Regions from separate parts of the Microbacterium suwonense genome, predicted to be linked through region 2. Evidence: riboswitches for the same ligand, from Rfam matches in the RefSeq annotation. Region 2 holds a riboswitch; the other holds the start of a gene.
What was found. Region 2 has a riboswitch for thiamine pyrophosphate ahead of thiM (hydroxyethylthiazole kinase). Riboswitches for the same ligand answer to the same signal wherever they lie in the genome.
Positions count from the first base shown of each region.

Region 1: linked by a shared signal. The riboswitch ahead of QUE33_RS13830 (ECF transporter S component) and the one ahead of thiM (hydroxyethylthiazole kinase) in region 2 are both predicted to bind thiamine pyrophosphate.

Region 1 covers NZ_AP027728.1:2,746,173-2,757,105, forward strand. Annotated here, with positions in the region: gene QUE33_RS13810 (glycosyltransferase family 4 protein) at 1-432, opposite strand, end outside; gene QUE33_RS13815 (ABC transporter ATP-binding protein) at 615-2,342, shown strand; gene QUE33_RS13820 (ABC transporter ATP-binding protein) at 2,339-4,489, shown strand; gene QUE33_RS13825 (D-alanyl-D-alanine carboxypeptidase family protein) at 4,603-6,072, opposite strand; TPP riboswitch at 6,238-6,349, shown strand; gene QUE33_RS13830 (ECF transporter S component) at 6,340-6,984, shown strand; partial or broken gene QUE33_RS13835 (ABC transporter ATP-binding protein) at 6,987-8,464, shown strand; gene QUE33_RS13840 (energy-coupling factor transporter transmembrane component T family protein) at 8,461-9,261, shown strand; gene QUE33_RS13845 (DUF488 domain-containing protein) at 9,284-9,646, opposite strand; partial or broken gene QUE33_RS13850 (SDR family NAD(P)-dependent oxidoreductase) at 9,775-10,535, shown strand; partial or broken gene QUE33_RS13855 (SDR family oxidoreductase) at 10,638-10,933, shown strand, end outside.
Region 2 covers NZ_AP027728.1:406,436-417,368, forward strand. Annotated here, with positions in the region: partial or broken gene pheT (phenylalanine--tRNA ligase subunit beta) at 1-2,406, shown strand, start outside; TPP riboswitch at 2,428-2,521, shown strand; partial or broken gene thiM (hydroxyethylthiazole kinase) at 2,512-3,371, shown strand; gene QUE33_RS02100 (bifunctional hydroxymethylpyrimidine kinase/phosphomethylpyrimidine kinase) at 3,368-5,305, shown strand; gene argC (N-acetyl-gamma-glutamyl-phosphate reductase) at 5,731-6,798, shown strand; gene argJ (bifunctional glutamate N-acetyltransferase/amino-acid acetyltransferase ArgJ) at 6,795-7,952, shown strand; partial or broken gene argB (acetylglutamate kinase) at 7,949-8,847, shown strand; gene QUE33_RS02120 (acetylornithine transaminase) at 8,844-10,046, shown strand; gene argF (ornithine carbamoyltransferase) at 10,043-10,933, shown strand, end outside.

The DNA.
Region 1 (10,933 bases), 820 kb from region 2:
GTGCACGCGCGAGACCAGCGGCGCGAACGGCGCGAGCACGGCGGGCGCGCGCCAGAAGAACGTGTGCACGGTGTGCAGCACCGGGATGCCGAGCTGCCGGCCGACCGTGATCGCGGCGGCGGCCAGGGCGAACTCGGAGTGCACGACGATCGCGCCGACATCATGCCGTCGTGCGGTCGCGGCGACCAGCGGCTCCAGGTCGCGAGCGCGGCCGAGCAGCGGCAGGTCCAGCACGGGGATCGTCCCACGGCGTGGCGGGGCGACGGTGATCACGCCCTCGATGGTCAGCTCATCGGCATCCGGCGCCAGCACGACCACCGGCACACCCTCGCTCGCGAGTGCCTCCGCCTGCCGCAGGAAGGCGGTCTGCGCCCCACCCAGATAGCCCAGCGAATAGTCGCACACCATCAGGACAGCAGGACCGGGACGCATGCCTGCGAGTCTATTCGCGGCATCCGGCTGGATTCTTCGATCCAGTCCAGAAGAACATCCCGATCGCGCGGCCATTTCGCTTTCAGCGAAGGTCCCCCTTCCGGGGGATACGAATGTCGGCAGATCGTGGCACGCTATCTTGTGGCCGAATCTCGGCCCTGATTCCCAAAGGAAGTCCGCCCGTGCTGGGAAAGATCCTCGTTCGCTACCTCACCAGGTACTGGTGGCTGCTGCTGATCATCGTGGTGCTGCAGTTCGCCAGTGTGATGGCATCGCTCAACCTGCCCGAGATCAACGCCGACATCATCAACAACGGCGTCGCCAAAGCCGACATCGGCTACATCTGGAACCGCGGTGCGTTCATGCTGCTGGTCTCCTTCGGCCAGATCGTCGCCTCGATCCTCGCGACCCTGTTCGCCGCCCGCATGGCCATGGCCACCGGCCGCGACATCCGCGGTGACGTGTTCTCCCGCGTGAGCGGCTTCTCCGAGCGGGAGGTGTCGCAGTTCGGGGCGGGTTCGCTGATCACCCGCAACACCAACGACGTGCAGCAGGTGCAGATGCTGGCCATGATGGGCGCGACGATGTTCGTCACCGCCCCGCTGCTGGCCATCGGCGGAATCATCAAGGCCGTGCAGACCGACGTCGGACTCAGCTGGCTGATCGCCGTGTCGGTGCCGCTGCTGCTGGTCATCGCCGTTCTCATCATCGGGCGCATGGTGCCGCTGTTCCGCGCCAACCAGCGCAAGCTCGACGACGTGAACCGCATCATGCGCGAGCAGCTCACCGGCGTGCGCGTGGTGCGTGCCTTCGTGCGCGAGCGCATCGAGGAGCGCCGCTTCCGCGACGTCAACACCGACCTCATGGTTCTCGGCCGCAACATCGGTTCACTGTTCGTGCTGATGTTCCCGCTGTTCATGCTGGTGCTGAACGTCACCGTCGTCGCGGTGATCTGGTTCGGCGGCGTCGAGATCAACGCAGGCAACGCCGAGGTCGGCACGATCTTCGCCTTCATGCAGTACATCGGGCAGATCATGATGGGCGTCATCATGTCGAGCTTCATGGCCATGATGATTCCGCGTGCGGCCGTCTCGGCCGAGCGCGTGGCCGAGGTCCTCGACGCGGAGTCGTCGATGACCAGGACAGAGAACGGCACAACCGACTTCCCCACGCCGGGCGCGGTGGCGTTCGAGAATGCGGAGTTCACCTACCCGGGTGCGGAGGCGCCGGTGCTCAGCGACATCACCTTCCGTGCCGAACCCGGCGAGACCGTTGCGATCATCGGATCGACCGGTTCGGGCAAGACCACGCTGGTCTCGCTCATCCCGCGGCTGTTCGACGTCACCGGCGGCGCTGTGCGCGTCGGCGGCGTGGACGTGCGCGAGGCCGACCTCGACACGCTGTGGGGCGACATCGGCCTGGTGCCGCAGCGCCCGTTCCTATTCACCGGCACGGTGGCATCCAACCTGCGCTACGGGCGGGAGGAGGCCACCGACGACGAGCTCTGGAGGGCTCTGGAGATCGCGCAGGGGCGCGACTTCGTCGAAGAGATGCCGGACGGCCTGAACTCGCGCATCTCGCAGGGCGGCACGAACGTCTCCGGCGGTCAGCGCCAGCGACTGGCGATCGCCCGCGCGATCGTGCGCCAGCCGCGGATCCTCGTCTTCGATGACTCGTTCTCGGCGCTGGATCTGACGACGGATGCCAGGCTGCGGCAGGCGCTGTGGAGAGAGCTGCCCGATGTCACGAAAATCGTCGTGGCGCAGCGCGTATCGACCATCACGGATGCCGATCGCATCGTCGTCCTCGACGACGGCGCAGTGGTGGGCGTGGGCACGCACGACGAGCTGCTCGCCTCGAACGAGACCTACAAGGAGATCGTCGTGTCGCAGCTGGGGGTGGACGCATGAGCGGCGACGTCGTGGAGATGACCGCGGCCGAGAAGGAAGAGGCCGAGCTGGCAGAGAAGGCGCGCCAGCAGGGCGGGGGCATGTTCGACGGCCCCGCGCCGGGAAAGGCCGACCACTTCGGGCCCAGCTTCCGGCGCATGCTCGGGCTGCTCAAGCCGGCGGCTTGGTGGTTCGTCCTGGTGTCGTTCTTCGGCGCCGTCGGCGTGGTGCTGTCGGTGGCCGCGCCGAAGATCCTCGGCGAGGCGACGAACATCGTCTACGAGGGCTTCATCTCGAAGACGCTCGGCGACAACGGGTTCCCCGAGGGGATGAGTCAGGATCAGGTCGTCGAGGGGCTGCGGCAGGCCGACCAGGGCACCTTCGCCGACATGGTCGCCGCCATGGACCACTTCACGGTCGGCGCCGGAGTGGATTTCGAGAGGCTGCGCTGGATCATCATCGCCGTGATGGCGATCTACCTGGTCTCGGCGGTGCTCAGCTGGCTGCAGGGCTACGTGATCAACGTGATCATGGTCCGCACCATGTGGCGGCTGCGCGAAGACGTCGAGTCGAAGATCAACCGTCTGCCGCTGTCGTACTTCGACAAGGTGCAGCGCGGTGAGCTGATCTCGCGCGTGACCAACGACATCGACAACATCACGCAGACCATGCAGCAGTCGCTGTCCGGCGCGCTGACCTCGGTGCTCACCGTGGTGGGCGTGCTGGTGATGATGTTCTCGATCTCGTGGCAGCTGGCGCTGGTGGCGCTGGTCTCGCTGCCGCTGATGGGCGTCATCTTCGGCGTCATCGGTCCGCGCTCGCAGAAGGCCTTCGGCATCCAGTGGCGCAAGGTCGGTCGTTTGAACGCCCGAGTCGAGGAGGCCTTCTCGGGCCACGCGCTCGTCAAGGTGTTCGGCCGCGAGCAGGACGCCCTCGACAGCTTCAACGTCGAGAACGAGGAGCTGTTCCAGGCGAGCTTCAAGGCGCAGTTCCTCTCGGGCATCATCATGCCGGCCATGATGTTCATCGGGAACCTCACCTATGTGGGGATCGCCGTGCTCGGCGGTCTGATGGTCGCCAGCGGCAACCTGCGCCTGGGTGACGTGCAGGCGTTCATCCAGTACTCGCAGCAGTTCAGCCAGCCGCTGAGCGAGCTGGGCGGCATGGCCGCGGTCGTGCAGTCCGGCACGGCATCCGCCGAGCGGGTGTTCGACTTCCTGGACGCCGAGGAGCAGGAGTCGGATGCCGAGGACGCCCCCACCGTCACCGATGGGCGCGGAGTGATCGAGTTCGATCACGTGGCGTTCTCGTACAGCGAGGATCGCCCGCTGATCACCGACCTGTCGTTCCGCGTCGAGCCGGGGCAGACCGTCGCCATCGTCGGTCCGACCGGTGCGGGTAAGACCACGCTGGTCAACCTGATCATGCGGTTCTACGAGCTGGACTCCGGCCGGATCCTGCTCGACGGACAGGACATCGCCGAGATGACGCGTGAAGACCTGCGTCGACGCACCGGCATGGTGCTGCAGGATCCGTGGCTGTTCGGCGGCAGCATCCGCGAGAACATCCGCTACGGCAAGGATGACGCCTCCGAAGACGAGATCGTGGCGGCGGCCGAGGCAACCTATGTCGACCGGTTCGTGCACTCGCTGCCCGACGGCTACGACACGGTGCTCGACGAGGACGCCTCGAACGTATCGGCGGGCGAGCGCCAGCTGATGACGATCGCCCGCGCGTTCGTCGCCCAGCCGTCGATCCTCATCCTCGACGAGGCGACCAGCGCCGTCGACACCCGCACCGAGCTGCTGCTGCAGCACGCCATGGCGGCGCTGCGTCAGGGCCGCACGTCGTTCGTGATCGCGCACCGCCTGTCGACGATCCGCGACGCCGACCTCATCCTGGTGATGGAGCACGGTGACATCGTTGAACAGGGCGACCACGACAGCCTGATCGCCAAGCGGGGCGCCTACTGGCGCCTGTACCAGTCGCAGTTCGAGCAGGCTGCGACCGACATCGACGCCGAAGAGGCCCTCACCGGCTCCACGCCGGTGATCGTGACCGGAGACGCCGAGGCCGAGGAGGACATCGCACAGGCGCCGGATGCGGTGCAGCTGGCCGAGGCCGTGCGCGAAGCCGAGTCCACGGCATCCGATCCCGACCGGAGCTGACGCCCTGACGCAAGACGCCCGTCCCCTCGCGGGGCGGGCGTCTTCGCGTGCACGGGCTTCGCGTGCACGGGCTTCGTGTGCTCGGGCGTCTTCGTGTATGGCAGGGCGTCGGCCTACGGCTTATCGAGGCCGAACAGCTCGAGCGGATGCGTGAGGCGCCACCAGGCGCTCGGCGCGGCGACCTCTTCGGCGAGCGACACCGAGGTCTGCACCGTGTTCACCGGACCCTTCGCCGTGAGCGTGCCGGCCTTCGCTCCGGCATCCGTCCGATCATCGAGATCCAGTTCCGCTGTGGCGGTCGCAGAAGCACCGTTCCACAGCACGACGGTGGTGTCGGCATCCGTGACGACATCCACTTTCTCGCCCCACTCGGTCGTGACCTGCCCGACGACGGTGCCCTTCGGCACCGACACCGGCTGCTCGGCGAGGGTCTTCTCCACGCCGGCCAGCAGCGACCGGGTCACGGCGAACCGCTCGTCACCGCTGTTCTGGCCGAGTACGGCGGCGAACAGGCGCACGGTGCTGTCGCCGACCTGCACGTCCTTGGCGGTGAGCAGGTTCCAGTGCGAGAGCGTGCCGGTCTTCACGCCCACCACGCCCTCGTCATCGAGCAGCTGGTTGGTGTTGGTCACTGTGCCGACGCCAGGGATCTCGGCGGAGCGCGTGCCGACGATCTCGGCGAACACCGGATTGCGCATGGCGACCTCGCCGAGCTTGATCAGCCCTTCCGGCGTGGCCACGTTGCGGCTGTCGAAGCCCGAGGGCGTCGCCAGCGAGACGCCCTCGATGCCGTGGTCGCTGAGCCACTTCGCCGATGCCTCCGAGAACGCCAGGTCAGAGCCCCAGATCTCGTCGGAGAGCCGGTCGATGTAGTTGTTCGCCGAGCCGAGCAGCACGCCCTGCAGCATTTGGTACTCCGTCAGGCTGCCGCCGACCGGCACGTCGAGCGACGACTGGTTCGAGCGCCGGTAGCTCCAGTAGTCGCGCGAGTCGCGGTAGGTGAACTCGAAGCTCGGGCCCTGCTCGCCGATCTCGAGCGGCAGCTCGTCGAGCACCATCATCACCGTCGCGACCTTGGTGATGCTCGCGATCTCGTCGCGCTGGATGGTCGAGGAGATCGGGTTCATCCCCTGCACGGCCACCGCCGCGCTGCCATCCGCAGGCCAGGCGGCGGTCGCGACGGGAGCGGGATCGATCGCGACCTGGGCGGCGTGAACGGTGGGGGCGACCTGGTCGAGCGGTGCCAGCAGCGTGCCGCCGACGTAGGTCGCGCACAGGGCGGCGATCACGCCCAGCGGGATCAGGGTTCGCGCACGACGACCGGCCGATCGGGTGCCGTCGAGCAGCGGCGGCGATCCGGCTGCGGGCACGGATGCCGGTGCGACGGTCAGCGGGTCGAGCCAGGCCAGAGCGGTGATCGGATGCTGCTCATCCGCCCACACCGCGACCGGTGCGGAGTCGACCGGTGCGGCATCCGCCACGGCGTCGACCGGCTTGGCCGTCGCGGCAGCGGTGGAGTCGGTCGCGACGCCATCGGGAACCGAAGCCCGGTCGAGGGGATCCGCCGCGGGCGCCGAGTCCACACCGGGCGCCTCGCCCCCGGGGGTGCGCGCACTCTCGCGCCGCTGTCGGCGCGTGAGGGGGCGGGTGGACTCGGGGAGGCGGTCACCCGATACACGCTATCAATCCGTTCGTGCAACGAAGGGAAAGACGAGCCTCCATCGCCGACGGCGCCGGGCTATGATCGATGACACAACCACGGGAGTCCGGTGTGCCGGGCTGAGAGGAAGCGAACCGCGCTTCGACCGTCGAACCTGATCCGGATCATGCCGGCGCAGGGAGGAGTTCAGATGAGTACGTCCACATCAGCATCCGTCGCCGAGACTGCCACAGTCCCGGCCGCACGCAACCTGCGCTGGCGGGTCGTCGACATCGTCGTCGCCGCCGTTCTCGGTGTCGCGATCGGCCTGGTCTTCTGGGGGTGGAACGTCGTCGGCGGCGCCTGGTTCGGCGCGGCGGATGCCGTCACCCCCGGCCTCGGCGGCATCGCCGTGGGTATCTGGCTGATCGGCGGCGTGATCGGCGGCCTCGTCATCCGCAAGCCCGGAGCGGCGCTGGTGGTCGAGGTGGTCGCCGCGATCATCTCGATGCTGATCGGCAACGTCTGGGGCGTCTCGACCGTGCTGTCCGGCCTCGTGCAGGGACTGGGAGCCGAGCTGGTCTTCGCCGTGTTCCTGTATCGCCGCTTCGGAGTGGTCGTCGCCGCGCTCTCGGGTGTGGGCGCCGCCGTGGCCGCCTGGATCTTCGAGATGTTCTACGGCTCATCGCCGAACTTCCTGAAGAGCTTCGAGTTCAACGCCATCTACCTCGGCGCGCTGGTCGTCTCGGGCATCGTGCTCGCCGGCGTGGTCGGCTGGCTGCTGGTGCGCGCCCTCGCCTCCACCGGTGCGCTGAGCAGATTCGCCGCCGGCAGGGAAGTGCGCCAGGAGGTCTGAGCATGGCTGCTCCTGCTGGCGTCACCGCGCATGGGTGGGGCTGGCGCTATGCCGGGCGGCGCCTGCCCGCCGTGAGCGAGGTCACTTTCACGATCGAGCCGGGCGAGCGGGTGCTGTTGCTCGGGGCATCCGGGGCGGGCAAGTCCACGCTGCTCGCGGGGCTCGCGGGCGTGCTCGGCGACGCCGATGAAGGCGAGCGCACCGGCTCGCTGCTCGTCGACGGTGCCGTGCCCGAGTCCCGGCGCGGCGCGATCGGCCTGGTGCTGCAGGACCCGGATGCCGGCGTCGTGCTCTCCAAGGTCGGTGACGACGTGGCGTTCGGATGCGAGAACCTCGGCGTTCCGGCCGAGCAGATCCCCGGGCGAGTCGCCGGGGCGCTGGATGCCGTGGGGCTCGACGTGCCACTGGATCGGCCGACCAAGGCACTCTCGGGGGACAGAAGCAGCGGCTCGCGCTGGCCGGCGTGCTGGCCATGCAACCGGGACTGCTGCTGCTGGACGAGCCGACCGCGAACCTCGATCCGGACGGTGTCCGCGAGGTGCGCGAGAGCGTCGGCCGCGTGCTGGAAGACACCGGGGCGACGCTCATCGTCGTCGAGCACCGCACGGAGATCTGGGCGGATCTGCTCACCCGGGTGATCGTGCTCGCCGCCGACGGCGGTCTGCTCGCCGACGGCACGCCGGGGGAGGTGTTCGGTCGCTACGGTGACGTGCTGGCGGACGCCGGAGTGTGGGTGCCTGGTCGCGGCCTCCCGCTTCCGGTGCTCGCATCCGTCGACGGCGGTGCAGCGGATGCCGTGCTCGAGACCGACCGCCTGACGATCAGCCGGGATGGACGCACCGCTGTGCAGTCCGGGCTCGATCTGAGCGTGCCGCGCGGAGCCGCCACCGTGATCACCGGATCGAACGGCGCCGGGAAGTCGACCCTGGCGCTCACTCTTGCAGGGCTCCTGCCCGAGCTGGACGGCACGGTGACTGCGGCATCCGATCTGACCGGCCGCTCCGGCCGCAGGCCTGCTCGCTGGACCTCGCGCGAGCTGCTCACCCGGATCGGCACCGTGTTCCAGGAGCCCGAGCATCAGTTCCTCGCCCGCACGCTGCGCGACGAACTGGCTGTGGGTCCGCGGGCGCTGAAGAAATCGGATGCCGAGGTCGACGCGATCGTCGACGACCTGCTGGAGCGGCTGCAGCTCGCACCGCTCGGACTCGCCAACCCGTTCACGCTCAGCGGGGGCCAGAAGCGGCGCCTGTCGGTGGCGACGGTGCTGGCATCCGCGCCGCAGGTGATCGTGCTCGACGAACCGACCTTCGGGCAGGACCGGCGCGGATGGGTCGGGATCATGGAACTGCTGCAGGAGGAGATCGCCTCCGGCCGCACAGTGGTCGCGGTGAGCCACGACGCGGCGGTGGTGCGACACCTGGGTGGGAGCCGCATCGAACTGGCTGCCGCGACCGAAGACCTCCGCGGAGCGGGAAGATGACGGCCGTGCAGACGCCGGCATCCGTCCGTGCCCGGGAGGACCGTGCGTGGCTGGACGGCGTGAATCCCGTCACGAAGCTGATGCTGGCGCTGCTGCTGTCGGTGCCGCTGTTCGCGTCGATCGACCCGGTCAGCGCGCTGGTCGCGATCGCCCTGCAGCTGCTGTGCCTGCCGCTGACCGGCCTCAGCCTGCGCACGGTACTGCGCAGGCTGGCGCCCATCGTGCTGTTCTCGCCAATCGCAGGGCTGAGCATGCTGCTGTATGCCGACCCGGAGGGTCAGGTGTTCTGGCGGTTCGGCTTCGCCGCGATCAGCGAGGGATCCATCGCGCTCGCCGTGGCCGTCACGCTGCGCGTCGTCGCCCTGGGGCTTCCCACGATCCTGCTGTTCGGACGCACCGACCCGACTGAGCTCGGCGATGCGCTCGCGCAGGTGGCGCATCTGCCCAGCCGCTTCGTGCTGGGCGTGCTGGCGGGCGCCCGGATGCTGGGGCTGTTCGTCGACGACTGGCGCACCATGTCGCTGGCCAGGCGCGCACGCGGCGTGGGCGATCGGGGCGTGTTGCGCCGGTTCCTCTCCATGGCGTTCGTGCTGCTCGTGTTCGCGGTGCGTCGAGGCACGAAGCTGGCGATGGCGATGGAGGCGCGGGGGTTCGGTTCCGGCATCCCGCGCACCTGGTCGCGTCCGTCGCGGCTGCACCCGCGCGATGCAGTCGCGCTGCTGGGCGGGGCGTCGATCATGACCATCGCGATCGCCGCCGCCGTGGCGGCCGGGGTGTTCCGCTTCGTCTGGAGCTGAAGCCGGAGAGCCGGCCCGGCGCTCACTCCAGCAGCGGTTTGAGCACGCCCTGCAGCACCACCGCGTGGTTGTGCTCGGTGTTGCGCAGGGCGTAGACGAGGGTGACCACGGGGCGTCCGTTCAGCTCGTCGACAAGCGCCTGCAGCGCCTCGGCGCTCTCGTTGTGCAGCTGGGCGCGGTAGCGCTCGGCGTTCACCTCGAAATCGGCATCCGGGGCGGCGTGCCAGTCGTGCCGCAACTCCGGGCTGGGCGCGATGTCCTTGGCCCACAGATCGATCGCCGCCTTCTCCTTCGAGACGCCGCGCGGCCACAGCCGATCGATCAGCACACGGAACCCGTCTTCGGCCGAGGGGGTGTCGTAGGCTCGTTTGCGACGAAGTTCCATGACTTCAGCATCCCCTCCGGCGGAGATCCCGCCAGCGGAGGAACTCAGAATCACATATGCTGAAACTCAGTCGCATCGACCGTCGGCGCGAACCGTCGTCGGATGCAGTGCCGTTCGAAGGAGAACACATGCAGATCACGGGACAGGGCGCGCTCATCACCGGCGGCGCCAGCGGACTCGGACTCGCTACCGCCCGTCGGCTCGCCGCAGCCGGGGCACAGGTCGCCATCCTCGACCTGCCGAACTCGGCCGGTGAAGAGGTCGCCGCAGAACTGGGCGGGCTCTTCACCCCCGCCGATGTCACCAGCAGCGATCAGGTGGCTGCCGCCGTGGCATCCGCCCAGTCCATCGCCCCGCTGCGCGTGGTCGTCAACTGCGCCGGGATCGCGCCGCCGGCCAAGGTGCTCGATCGTGAGGGCAACCCGGCCGACCTCGACGCGTTCGAGCGCATCATCCGCATCAACCTCGTCGGCACGTTCAATGTCATCTCTCAGGCATCCGCCGTCATCGCGCAGCAGGAGCCGACCGAGGGTGGCGACCGCGGCGTGATCGTCAGCACCGCCAGCGTCGCCGCGTTCGACGGTCAGATCGGGCAGCCCGCCTACTCCGCGTCGAAGGGCGGGGTGCACGCCATGACCCTGCCGATAGCCCGGGAGCTGGCCCGCTACGGCATCCGTGTCTGCACCATCGCGCCGGGCATCATGGAGACCCCGATGCTCGCAGGGCTCCCGCAGGCCGCACAGGACTCGCTCGGCCAGCAGGTGCCGTACCCCCGCGCCTGGGCCGCCCCGACGAGTATGCCGCCTTGGTGGAGCACATCGTCGCCAACGGATACCTCAACGGCGAGACCATCCGCCTCGACGGCGCCATCCGCATGGCACCGAAGTGAACCCGCCCCTCGCTCCCGTATGAGTTTCTGTCGCCTGAGAGCGATTCGGGCGACGGAAACTCATACGGGAGCCGCCTGGTGTCAACGTCTAAGGAGAACCACATGTCACTCGCCGGAAAGACCATCCTGATGTCGGGCGGCAGCCGCGGCATCGGCCTCGCCATCGCGCTGCGCGCCGCCGTCGATGGAGCGAACATCGCGATGCTCGCCAAGACCGACACCCCGCATCCCAAGCTGGAGGGCACCGTGCACTCCGCAGCCGAGGCGATCCGTGCCGCCGGGGGCCAGGCGCTGCCGATCGTCGGCGACGTGCGCGACGACGACGACATCACGGGCGCCGTGCTCAAGGCGCAGGGGAGTTCGGCGGCGTCGACATCGTCCTCAACAACGCCAGCGTG
Region 2 (10,933 bases):
AGAGGAGGACATCCACCGCTTCGAGATATCCGGTCCTGTCGTCGTCGGGCGCGTCCTCGAGCTCACGCCCGAGCCGCAGAAGAACGGCAAGACCATCAACTGGTGCCAGGTGGACGTCGGCGAGGCCAACGGCGGCGTCCGCGGCATCGTGTGCGGCGCGCACAACTTCACCGTGGGGGACAAGGTCGTGGTAACGCTGCCGGGTTCCGTGCTGCCCGGCCCCTTCCCGATCGCGGCGCGCAAGACCTATGGCCACGTCTCCGACGGCATGATCGCCTCGGCCCGTGAGCTGGGGCTGGGTGACGAGCACGACGGCATCATCGTGCTGTCGACGCTGGGGCTGGATCCCGAGGTCGGCACGGATGCCATCGAGCTGCTGCACCTGGACGATGTGGCCGTCGAGATCAACGTCACCCCCGACCGCGGGTACGCGTTCTCGCTGCGCGGCGTCGCCCGGGAGTACTCCCACGCCACCGGCGCCGCCTTCCGCGACCCGGCCGAGCGCGACTTCTCCGAGCTGCAGCCGGGCTCCGGCTTCTCGATCAGCGTCGATGACCGCAACCCCATCCGCGGCAACGTCGGGGCACGCGAGTTCGTCGCCCGCGTGGTGCGTGATGTCGACCCGTCGCGCCCGACCCCGCCGTGGATGATCGCGCGGCTGGGGCTGGCCGGGATGCGCTCGCTGGGCGTGCTCATCGACATCACCAACTACGTGATGCTCGAGCTCGGCAACCCGATCCACGGCTACGACCTGGACAGGCTGCAGGGCGGCATCGTGGTGCGTCGCGCCCAGGAGGGCGAGCGGATGACCACACTGGACGGCCACGACCGGGCGCTGCACGTCGAGGATCTGCTGATCACCGACGGCTCCGGCCCGATCGGCCTCGCCGGCGTCATGGGCGGCGGCACCACAGAGATGAGCAGCACCACCCGCAATGTGCTGATCGAGGCGGCGACGTTCGACCCGGTCACGATCGCACGCACCGCCCGCCGGCACAAACTGCCCAGCGAGGCCTCCAAGCGCTTCGAGCGCGGGGTGGACCCGCTCATCCCCTTCGTCGCGGCGCGTCGCGTCGCCGACCTCATGGTGGAGCTGGCCGGCGGCACGCTCACCGAGGAGGGCGGTGCGCTGTTCACCAAGGTAGAGATCGCCGGCATCGATCTGCCGCGCGGCTTCACGCAGGGCGTGGTCGGGGTGGACTACAGCGATGACGAGATCGTCGGCGCGCTGGAGATGATCGGCGCCGAGGTCACGGCGAACGACGGCGGCTGGTTCGTCATCCCGCCGAGCTGGCGCCCCGACCTGACCGACAAGTGGACGCTGGTGGAGGAGGTCGCCCGCATCCACGGACTCGACCGGATCCCCTCCGTGCTGCCCACCCCGCCCTCCGGTCGCGGGTACACCGTGCTGCAGCAGGGTCGCAAGCGGGTCGCGGATGCACTGGCTGCGGCGGGCTTCGTCGAGACCCCGGCGTTCCCGTTCACCACCGAGGAGCAGAACGATCTGCACGGCTCGGCCACCGGCGAGCACCTGCCCAGCATCCGGCTGGCCAATGCACTCGACGGGCAGGTCCCCTTCCTGCGCCGCTCCCTGATCCCCGGTCTGCTGCAGATCGCGCATCGCAACATCTCGCGCGGACTGGTGGATCTGGCGGTCTTCGAGACAGGCGTCGTGTTCGCTCCCGAGGCGGGCGTGACCTACGGCACGGACTTCATCCCACCGCTGGGGCAGCGACCGAGCGATGAGACGCTCGCGCACCTCAACGCGTCGATCCCCCGCAGCCGCGGCATCTGGCCGTGCTCCTCACCGGGAACATCACTCCGCGCCAGCCCGGCCGCAGCGCCGAGCACGTGGAGGTGTCCGATGCGCTCGACGCGGTGCGCGTGATCGGCGTCGCAGCCGGCGTCGACATCGACGTGGCCCAGACCCAGCGCGCGGCGCTGCATCCCGGACGCGCGGGTGTGCTCAGCGTGCGCGGCGAAGACGTGGGCTACGTCGGCGAGCTGCACCCGCAGGTGTCGGCGGATGCCGATCTGCCCGGCCGCGTCATGGTGCTGGAGCTCGATCTCGACCGTGTGCTGACGCTCGCGGGCGAACGCGTGGTCGCCGCATCGCTGTCGACGTTCCCGGCCGCAACCCAGGATGTCTCGCTGGTGGTGGATGCCGGGGTTCCGGCATCCGAGGTGCGTGCCGCGCTTATCGAGGGCGCGGGCGAGCTGCTCGAGTCGGCGACCCTGGTCGACGACTATCGCGGCGAGGGCGTGGGCGAGGGGCGCAAGAGCCTGAGCTTCGCGCTGCGCTTCCGGGCATCCGATCGCACTCTCACCGCCGCCGAGGCGACCGAGGCGAAGCTCGCGGGCGTCGCTGTGACCGCAGAGCGATTCGGAGCCGGCATCCGCGACTGAACGCTTCCCGGTAGACTCACCGGCAGTGACACGGGGTGCCGCATCCGCGGCTGAGATCACACCCGTCGAACCTGATCTAGCTCGTACTAGCGAAGGGATGTCGCCATGAGCGATACGTCGTACCTGCCCACCGGAGGACCCTCGTCCGCCGATCCCGTCTCGGCCGCCGCCGACCTGCTGAAGCGCCTGCGTGCCGCGCCGCCGCTGACGCACTGCATCACCAACTCGGTGGTGACCGGGTTCACCGCGAACGTGCTGCTGGCGCTCGGGGCCGCGCCCGCCATGGTCGACATCGTCGGCGAGGCCGGGATGTTCGCCGGGGCGGCCTCCGGTGTGCTGATCAACCTCGGCACGCCCACGCCCGAGCAGCGCGCCGCAAGTCTGGAGGCGGCGGCGGGGGCGAACACCGCAGGAACGCCGTGGGTGCTCGATCCGGTCGCCATCGGCGTGCTGCCGGTGCGCACGGGGCTCGCCGGCGAGCTCGCGGCCCTGCGGCCGACGGCCATCCGCGGCAACGCCTCCGAGATCCTCGCCCTCGCCGGCCTCAGCGCGGGCGGCAGGGGCGTCGATGCCACGGACACACCGGAAGCCGCAGCCGACGCGGCGCGCACCCTGGCCGAACGGTGGGGAGCACGGTCGCCGTCTCCGGCGAGGTGGATCTGATCACCGACGGGCGGCGTGTCATCCGCGTCGCGAACGGCGATGCCCTGCTCACCCGTGTCACCGGAGGCGGATGCGCTCTCGGAGCCGTCATGGCGGCCTTCCTCGGCACGGCCCGTGGCACCGGTGCCGATGCGCTCACCGCGATCGCCGCCGCCACCCTCGTGTACACGGTGGCGGCGGAACGTGCGGCGGCCGCGGCATCCGGGCCAGGCAGCTTCGCCGCGACCCTCCTCGACGCGCTCGCGGCGATCGAACCGGCGGACGTCGTCTCCGCCGCCCGCATGCGGGAGGTCGCCGCATGAACGCCGACCTCTCGCTGTATCTCGTGACGGATGCGGCGCTCTGCGGCGATCGCGGCGTCGTCGCCACCGTCCGGGAGGCTGTTGCGGGCGGTGTCGCCATCGTGCAGCTGCGCGACAAGGACGCCTCGGATGCCCAGACCGTCGACCTGCTCGTCGAGCTGTCGCACGCGATCGCCGGCCGCGCACTGCTCGTGGTGAACGACCGTCTGCAGGCGGCGGTCGATGCCCGCTCCCGCGGCGCCCGTGTCGACGGGGTGCACCTCGGGCAGTCCGATGCCTCCGTGCGCGCCGCTCGCGAGGCGCTCGGACCGGACGCCCTCATCGGCCTCACCGCCAACACACCCGCTCACCTCGACGCCGTGCGCGCCCTGCCGCCGGGCACCGTCGACTACGTCGGCATCGGGGTCATCCGCCCGACCAGCACGAAGCCCGACCATCCGCCCGCACTCGGCGTCGCGGGCTTCAGGACACTGGCAGCCCTCAGCCCGGTCCCGGCCGTCGCGATCGGCGGCATCGGGATCGACGACGTCACGGCGCTGCGCGAGGCCGGCGCGGCAGGGGTCGCCGTGGTGTCCGCGCTGTGCGCGGTCGAGGATCCACACGCCGCCGCCCGCGCATTCCGTCGTGCCTGGCGCGGGCAGCGCCCTCCCCGGGTGCTCAGCATCGCCGGGAGCGACCCTTCGGGAGGCGCGGGGATCCAGGCCGATCTGAAGGCCATCGCCGCCAACGGCGGTTACGGCATGGCGGCGATCACGGCGCTGACCGCGCAGAACACCCGCGGAGTGCGCGGGGTGCACGTGCCGCCCGCCGACTTCCTGCGCGCACAGCTCGATGCCGTCGCCGACGACATCGAGATCGACGCGGTGAAGATCGGGATGCTCGCGGATGCCGAGGTCATCCGCACCGTCGGCGACTGGCTCGCGGCGCGCCGGCCCGACACGGTCGTGCTCGACCCGGTGATGGTCTCCACCAGCGGCGACCGCCTGCTCGATTCGGACGCCGAGGCCGCCCTGCTCGACCTCGCCTCCCACGCGGATCTGCTCACCCCGAACCTCGACGAGCTGGCGGTGCTCTCGGGGTGCCGCGTCGGCGACTGGCCCGAGGCGCTGGCGGCCGCGCAGCAGGTCGCCGCGCGCACCGGCGCCCTCGTGCTCGCGAAGGGCGGGCACCTTGCCGGGGATCAGACGCCGGATGCCCTGGTCGGCGCCGACGGCGTGATCGTGGAGCATCGCGGCGCGCGCATCGACACCACCAGCACGCACGGCACGGGCTGCTCGCTGTCGTCGGCCCTGGCCACCCTGAGTGCCCGCGGGAAGGACTGGCCGGAGGCCGTCGCGGGCGCCCGCGAATGGCTGCGCGAATCGCTGCGTGCCGCCGGGACGCTGGACGTGGGCCGCGGGAACGGCCCGGTCAGCCATCTTGCCGGACTGTGGCAGCGCGGTGCCCTGGAGACCCGTCCGAGCCCCGACGATGTCCGCGACGCGTGGTGGGTGAGCATCGCGGAGGTGCGCGCCGACATCGACGCGCTGCCGTTCATCCGCGCCCTCGCCGACGGCACGCTCGGCCGAGACCGATTCCTGGGGTACCTCGCCCAGGATGCCCTGTACCTGCGCGAGTACGCGCGGGTGCTCGCGGAAGCGGCCCGGCTGGCGCCGAGCACCCAGGAGCAGGCGTTCTGGGCGCAGTCGGCGCAGGGGGCGATCGCCGGCGAGCTCGAACTGCACGCATCCTGGCTGACCCCCGACACCGGCACCTCTGCCACGACGTTCTCCGCCGAGCCGAGCGCGGTGAACACCGCCTACCTCGACCACCTGCGCGCCGCGGCGTTCAGCGGAGACCACGCGGTGCTGATCGCCGCAGCCCTGCCCTGCTTCTGGCTGTACACCGATCTGGGTGTTCGGCTGCACGCGGGGAGTTCGGGGAGCATGCGCTGAGCGATCGGCATCCGTTCGCCTCCTGGCTGTCCACGTACGCCGATCCCGCCTTCGCCGTCGCGACCGAACAGGCCATCGGCTTCGTCACCCGGGCGGCGGCCGCAGCCGACGACGAGCGCCGAGAACGCATGCATCGCGCGTTCCGTCGTTCGGCGGAGCACGAACGGGCCTTCTTCGACCTGTGAGGGCGTCCCGACTGTGACGCGTCGATTTGCGGATGCTGCGGCTTCGACGCTACTGTCGCGTCATGCCTTCGGTCGTCCTCGCTCCCGCTTCGCGGTTCCCGAGCGCGCGTCGACGCCGTGTCGGCCGCCGAATCTAGGCGACCCCGCGCAGCCCGTGCCGTCCCGGTACGAGTCGGATGCCGGTGTCGCCGCTCCGGCCAGGCCCGTCATCGGGCGCACACCGACCGTTAAGGTGGAAGCATGACGTACTCCGTCGCCGTCTCCGGCGCATCAGGCTATGCGGGAGGCGAGATCCTGCGGCTGCTCGCCGCGCACCCCGACATCGAGATCCGCACCGTCACCGCGCATTCGAACGCGGGGCAGCCGCTGATCCAGCATCAACCGCACCTGCGCTCGCTCGCGCACCTCACCCTGCAGGACACCACACCGGAGGTCCTCGCCGGCCATGACGTCGTGGTTCTCGCCCTGCCGCACGGACAGTCCGGTCAGTACACGGATGCCCTGGGCGAGACGCCGCTGGTCATCGACGCCGGCGCCGACCACCGCCTCACCTCGCAGGACGCCTGGGCGGCGTTCTACGGCGGCGACTTCCACGAGCCGTGGGCATACGGCGTCCCCGAACTCCTCGTGGACGCCGGCTCCGGAACCGGCACGAAGCAGCGCGAGGTGCTCCGCAGCGCACGGCGCATCGCCGCACCGGGCTGCAACGCCTCGACGGTCAGCCTGAGTCTTGCGCCCGGCGTCGCAGCCGGCGTCATCGACCCGGGCGACATCGTCAGCGTGCTCGCCGTCGGTCCGTCCGGCGCGGGCAAGAGCCTGAAGCCCCACCTGCTCGGCAGCGAACTGCTCGGCACCGCCAACCCCTATGCCGTCGGCGGCACGCACCGGCACATCCCCGAGATCAGGCAGGCGCTCGCTGCAGCCTCCGGCGCCGCGCCGGACGGCATCCGGGTCTCCTTCACCCCGGTCATCGTGCCGATGGCGCGCGGGATCCTCGCCACCTGCACCGCGCCGATCGCCGAAGGTGCCACGGATGCCCAGATCCGCGACGCCTGGCAGAGTGCCTACGGCGACGAGACCTTCGTGCAGCTGCTGCCGGAGGGCTCCTTCCCCCGCACCGCAGACGTGCTCGGCGCGAACACCGCGCTGATGGGGCTGGCCATCGACCGTGCGGCGAACCGCGTAGTCGTCGTCACCGCGGTCGACAACCTCGTCAAGGGAACCGCCGGCGCGGCCGTGCAGTCCATGAACCTCGCGCTGGGCCTTCCGGAGGACCGCGCCCTCACCGTGAACGGAGTAGCGCCGTGAGCGTGACCGCACCCCAGGGATTCGACGCCGCCGGCGTCGCCGCAGGGCTCAAGAGCACCGGGAAGCCGGACGTCGCCGTCGTCGTCAACCGCGGGCCGCGCAAGGTGGGCGCCGCGGTGTTCACCAGCAACCGCGCCAAGGCGAACCCGATCCTGTGGTCGCAGCAGGTCATCGCCGACCGCACGGTCGAGGCGATCGTGCTCAACTCCGGCGGGGCGAACTGCTTCACCGGTGCTTTCGGCTTCCAGACCACGCACCTCACCGCCGAGAAGGCCGCCGAACTGCTCGATGTCAGCGCCGGCGATGTCCTCGTCTGTTCCACGGGACTGATCGGCACCGGCGACGAGGTGTTCCGTGGCAAGGTGCTCGACGGCGTCGAGCGCGGCATCGCAAGCCTCAGCGCCGATGGCGGACAGCTCGCGGCCGAGGCCATCATGACCACCGACACGGTCTCCAAGACCGCCGTCCTCACCCGCGACGGGTGGACCATCGGCGCCATGGCGAAGGGTGCGGGCATGCTCGCACCGGGACTTGCCACCATGCTCGTGGTGATCACCACGGATGCCGACCTGGAGGCCTCCGAGGCCGATGCCGCGCTGCGCCGCGCGACGAACGTGAGCTTCGACCGGCTCGACTCCGACGGCTGTATGTCCACCAACGACCAGGTCACGCTGCTCGTCAGCGGTGCCAGCGGCATCCACCCCGATCTCGACGACTTCACCGCCGCGCTGAGCGAGCTGTGCGGCGAGCTCGCACAGAAGCTGCAGACGGATGCCGAGGGTGCCAGCCACGACATCACCATCGTGGTGCAGCACGCCGCCACCGAGGAGGAGGCCGTCGAGGTCGGCCGCTCGGTCGCCCGCAACAACCTGTTCAAGGCGGCGATCTTCGGCAACGACCCGAACTGGGGTCGCGTGCTGGCGGCCATCGGCACCACCGCCGCGCAGTTCGACCCCTACGACGTCGACGTGACGATGAACGGCGTGCGGGTCTGCTCCGCGGGCGGCCCCGACCGGCCCCGCGAGGACGTCGACCTCACCCCGCGTGCGACGCGCCTGGAGATCGATCTGAAGGCCGGCGAGGCCACCGCGACGATCCTCACCAACGACCTCACCCACGATTACGTGCACGAGAACAGCGCATACGCCTCATGACCGACCTTCAGCTGACCGCACCCGAGGAGGCCGCCGTCAAGGCCGCCACGCTCATCGAATCGCTGCCCTGGCTCAAGCGCTTCCGCGACCAGATCGTCGTCGTCAAGTACGGCGGCAACGCGATGGTCTCCGAGGAGCTGCAGGACGCCTTCGCGCAGGACATCGCATACCTGCGCTACGTGGGCGTGCAGCCTGTCGTCGTGCACGGCGGGGGCCGCAGATCTCGAACATGCTCGACCGGCTCGCCATCCCCAGCGAGTTCAAGGGTGGCTACCGGGTGACCAACACCGAGGCGATCAGCGTCGTGCGCATGGTGCTCACCGGGCAGGTCAATCCGACCCTCGTCGCGAAGATCAACTCGCACGGTCCCATCGCCACCGGGCTCAGCGGCGAGGATGCCGGACTGTTCGGCGGTCGCCGCCGCGGCGTGATCATCGACGGCGAGGAGGTCGATCTCGGCCGGGTGGGTGACGTGGTGCAGGTCGACCCGACCCCGGTGCTCGATCATCTCTCCGCCGGGCGCATCCCGGTGGTCTCCTCGATCGCCCCCGATCTCGACCATCCCGGCCAGTCCCTGAACGTGAACGCGGATTCCGCGGCGGCGGCTCTCGCCGTCGCACTCGGCGCCCGCAAGCTCGTCATCCTCACCGACGTCGCGGGGCTGTACGCCGACTGGCCGAACCGCGACTCGCTGGTCTCGCACATCGCCGCCGACGCGCTCACCGAGATGCTGCCGGCGCTGGAGTCCGGGATGATCCCGAAGATGCGCGCCTGCCTGGACGCCGTGCAGGGCGGCGTGGACGCGGCGGCCATCATCGACGGACGGGTGCCGCACTCGGTGCTCGTCGAGCTGTTCACCAGCAAGGGAATCGGTACGGAAGTGGTGGCATCATGACCTGGAACGACGACGCGAGTCGCGATCTGCTGACCCTGGGCGGGCGCCTCGCGCTGCTCACCCGGGGCGAGGGGTCGTGGGTGTGGGATGCCGACGGGAACCGCTACCTCGACTTCCTCGGCGGCATCGCGGTGAACTGCCTCGGCCACGCGCATCCGGTGTTCGTCGAGGCGGTCTCGACGCAGGCGGCGACGCTCTCGCACGTGTCGAACTACTTCGCCTCCCCGCCCCAGCTGGAGCTGGCAGCGCGGCTGAAGCGCCTGGCCGGCACCGGCGAGCAGGGCCGCGTGTACCTGGCGAACTCCGGCACCGAGGCGAACGAGACGGCCATCAAGCTCGCCAGGCTGCACGGCAACCCCACCGGCCGTACGACCATCCTCGTCGTGGACGGCGCGTTCCACGGCCGCACCATGGGAACGCTGTCGCTGACACCGAAGGCGATGTACCGCGACCCCTTCCTGCCTGCCGTTCCCGGCGTGGTCACCGTCGAGCGCTCCATCGCGAGCCTTGAGGCAGCCTTCGCCGCCGGGGGAGTGGCGGCCATGATCGTCGAGCCCATCCAGGGCGAGGCGGGCGTCGTGGAGCTGCCGGAGGGATTCCTGCGCCGGGCGCGTGAGCTGACCGCCGAGCACGACGCGCTGCTCATCCTCGACGAGGTGCAGACCGGCTCCGGTCGCACCGGGGAGTGGTTCGCCTTCCAGCGCGAGGGGATCACCCCGGATGCCGTCACGCTCGCCAAGAGCATCGGCGCCGGCTTCCCGCTCGGTGCGATGATCACCTTCGGCTCGGCCAGTGAGCTGTTCTACCCGGGCACGCACAACTCCACGTTCGGCGGCAACCCGCTGGCCAGTGCCGTGGCGAACGCGGTGCTCGGCCACATCGAGGACGAGAACCTGCTCGCCAACGTCAACGCCCGCGGAGCGCAGCTGCGCGCCGGGGTCGCCGACCTGCCATTGGTGACCGGCACCACCGGTGCCGGGCTGCTCATCGGCATCCGTCTGTCGGCGCCGGTCGCCGCCGACGTGCGTCAGGCCGCTCACGAGCGCGGGCTGATCATCAACGCGCCCACCGGCGATGTCATCCGCATCGCGCCGCCGTACACCATCGGCGATGCCGAGGTGACCGAGTTCCTCACCCTGTTCCGCGCGGCGCTCGACGCCGTCGCATCCGCATCCGACACCCTGGAGAACCTCGCATGACCCGACACCTGCTTCGCGATGACGACCTGACTCCCGCCGAGCAGAGCGAGGTGCTCGATCTCGCGGTCGAGCTGAAGAAGGACCGCTGGTCGAATAAGACGCTCGCCGGTCCGCAGACCGTCGCCGTGATCTTCGACAAGTCGTCCACCCGCACCCGGGTGTCCTTCGCCGTGGGGATCGCGGATCTGGGCGGCTCTCCGCTGATCATCTCCACGGCCAGCAGCCAGCTCGGCGGCAAGGAGACACCCTCCGACACAGCCCGCGTGCTCGAGCGCCAGGTGGCGGCCATCGTCTGGCGCACCTACGCCCAGTCGGGGTTGGAGGAGATGGCCCGGGGGACCCGCGTGCCGGTCGTCAACGCGCTCTCCGACGACTTCCACCCCTGCCAGCTGCTCGCCGACCTGCTCACGATCCGCGAGCACAAGGGACAGCTGAAGGGCCTCACGCTCACGTTCTTCGGAGACGGGCGCAGCAATATGGCGCACTCCTACCTGCTCGCCGGGGTCACCGCGGGGATGCACGTGCGGATCACCTCGCCCTCGTCCTATGCTCCGCGCGCCGATGTGGTCGCCTCCGCCGAGAAGCGCGCCGCCGAGACCGGCGGGTCGGTCACCCTGCTGACCGATCCCCGCGAGGCCGCGCTCGGCGCCGACGTGGTCGTCACCGACACCTGGGTGTCGATGGGCAAGGAGGAGGAGAAGATCCAGCGCCTGCGCGATCTGGGTGGCTACAAGGTCACCTCCGAGATCATGGCGCTCGCCGACCCCGAGTCGATCTTCATCCACTGCCTTCCCGCCGACCGCGGCTACGAGGTCGACACCGAGGTCATCGACGGTCCGCAGAGCGTGGTCTGGGACGAGGCCGAGAACCGGCTGCACGCGCAGAAG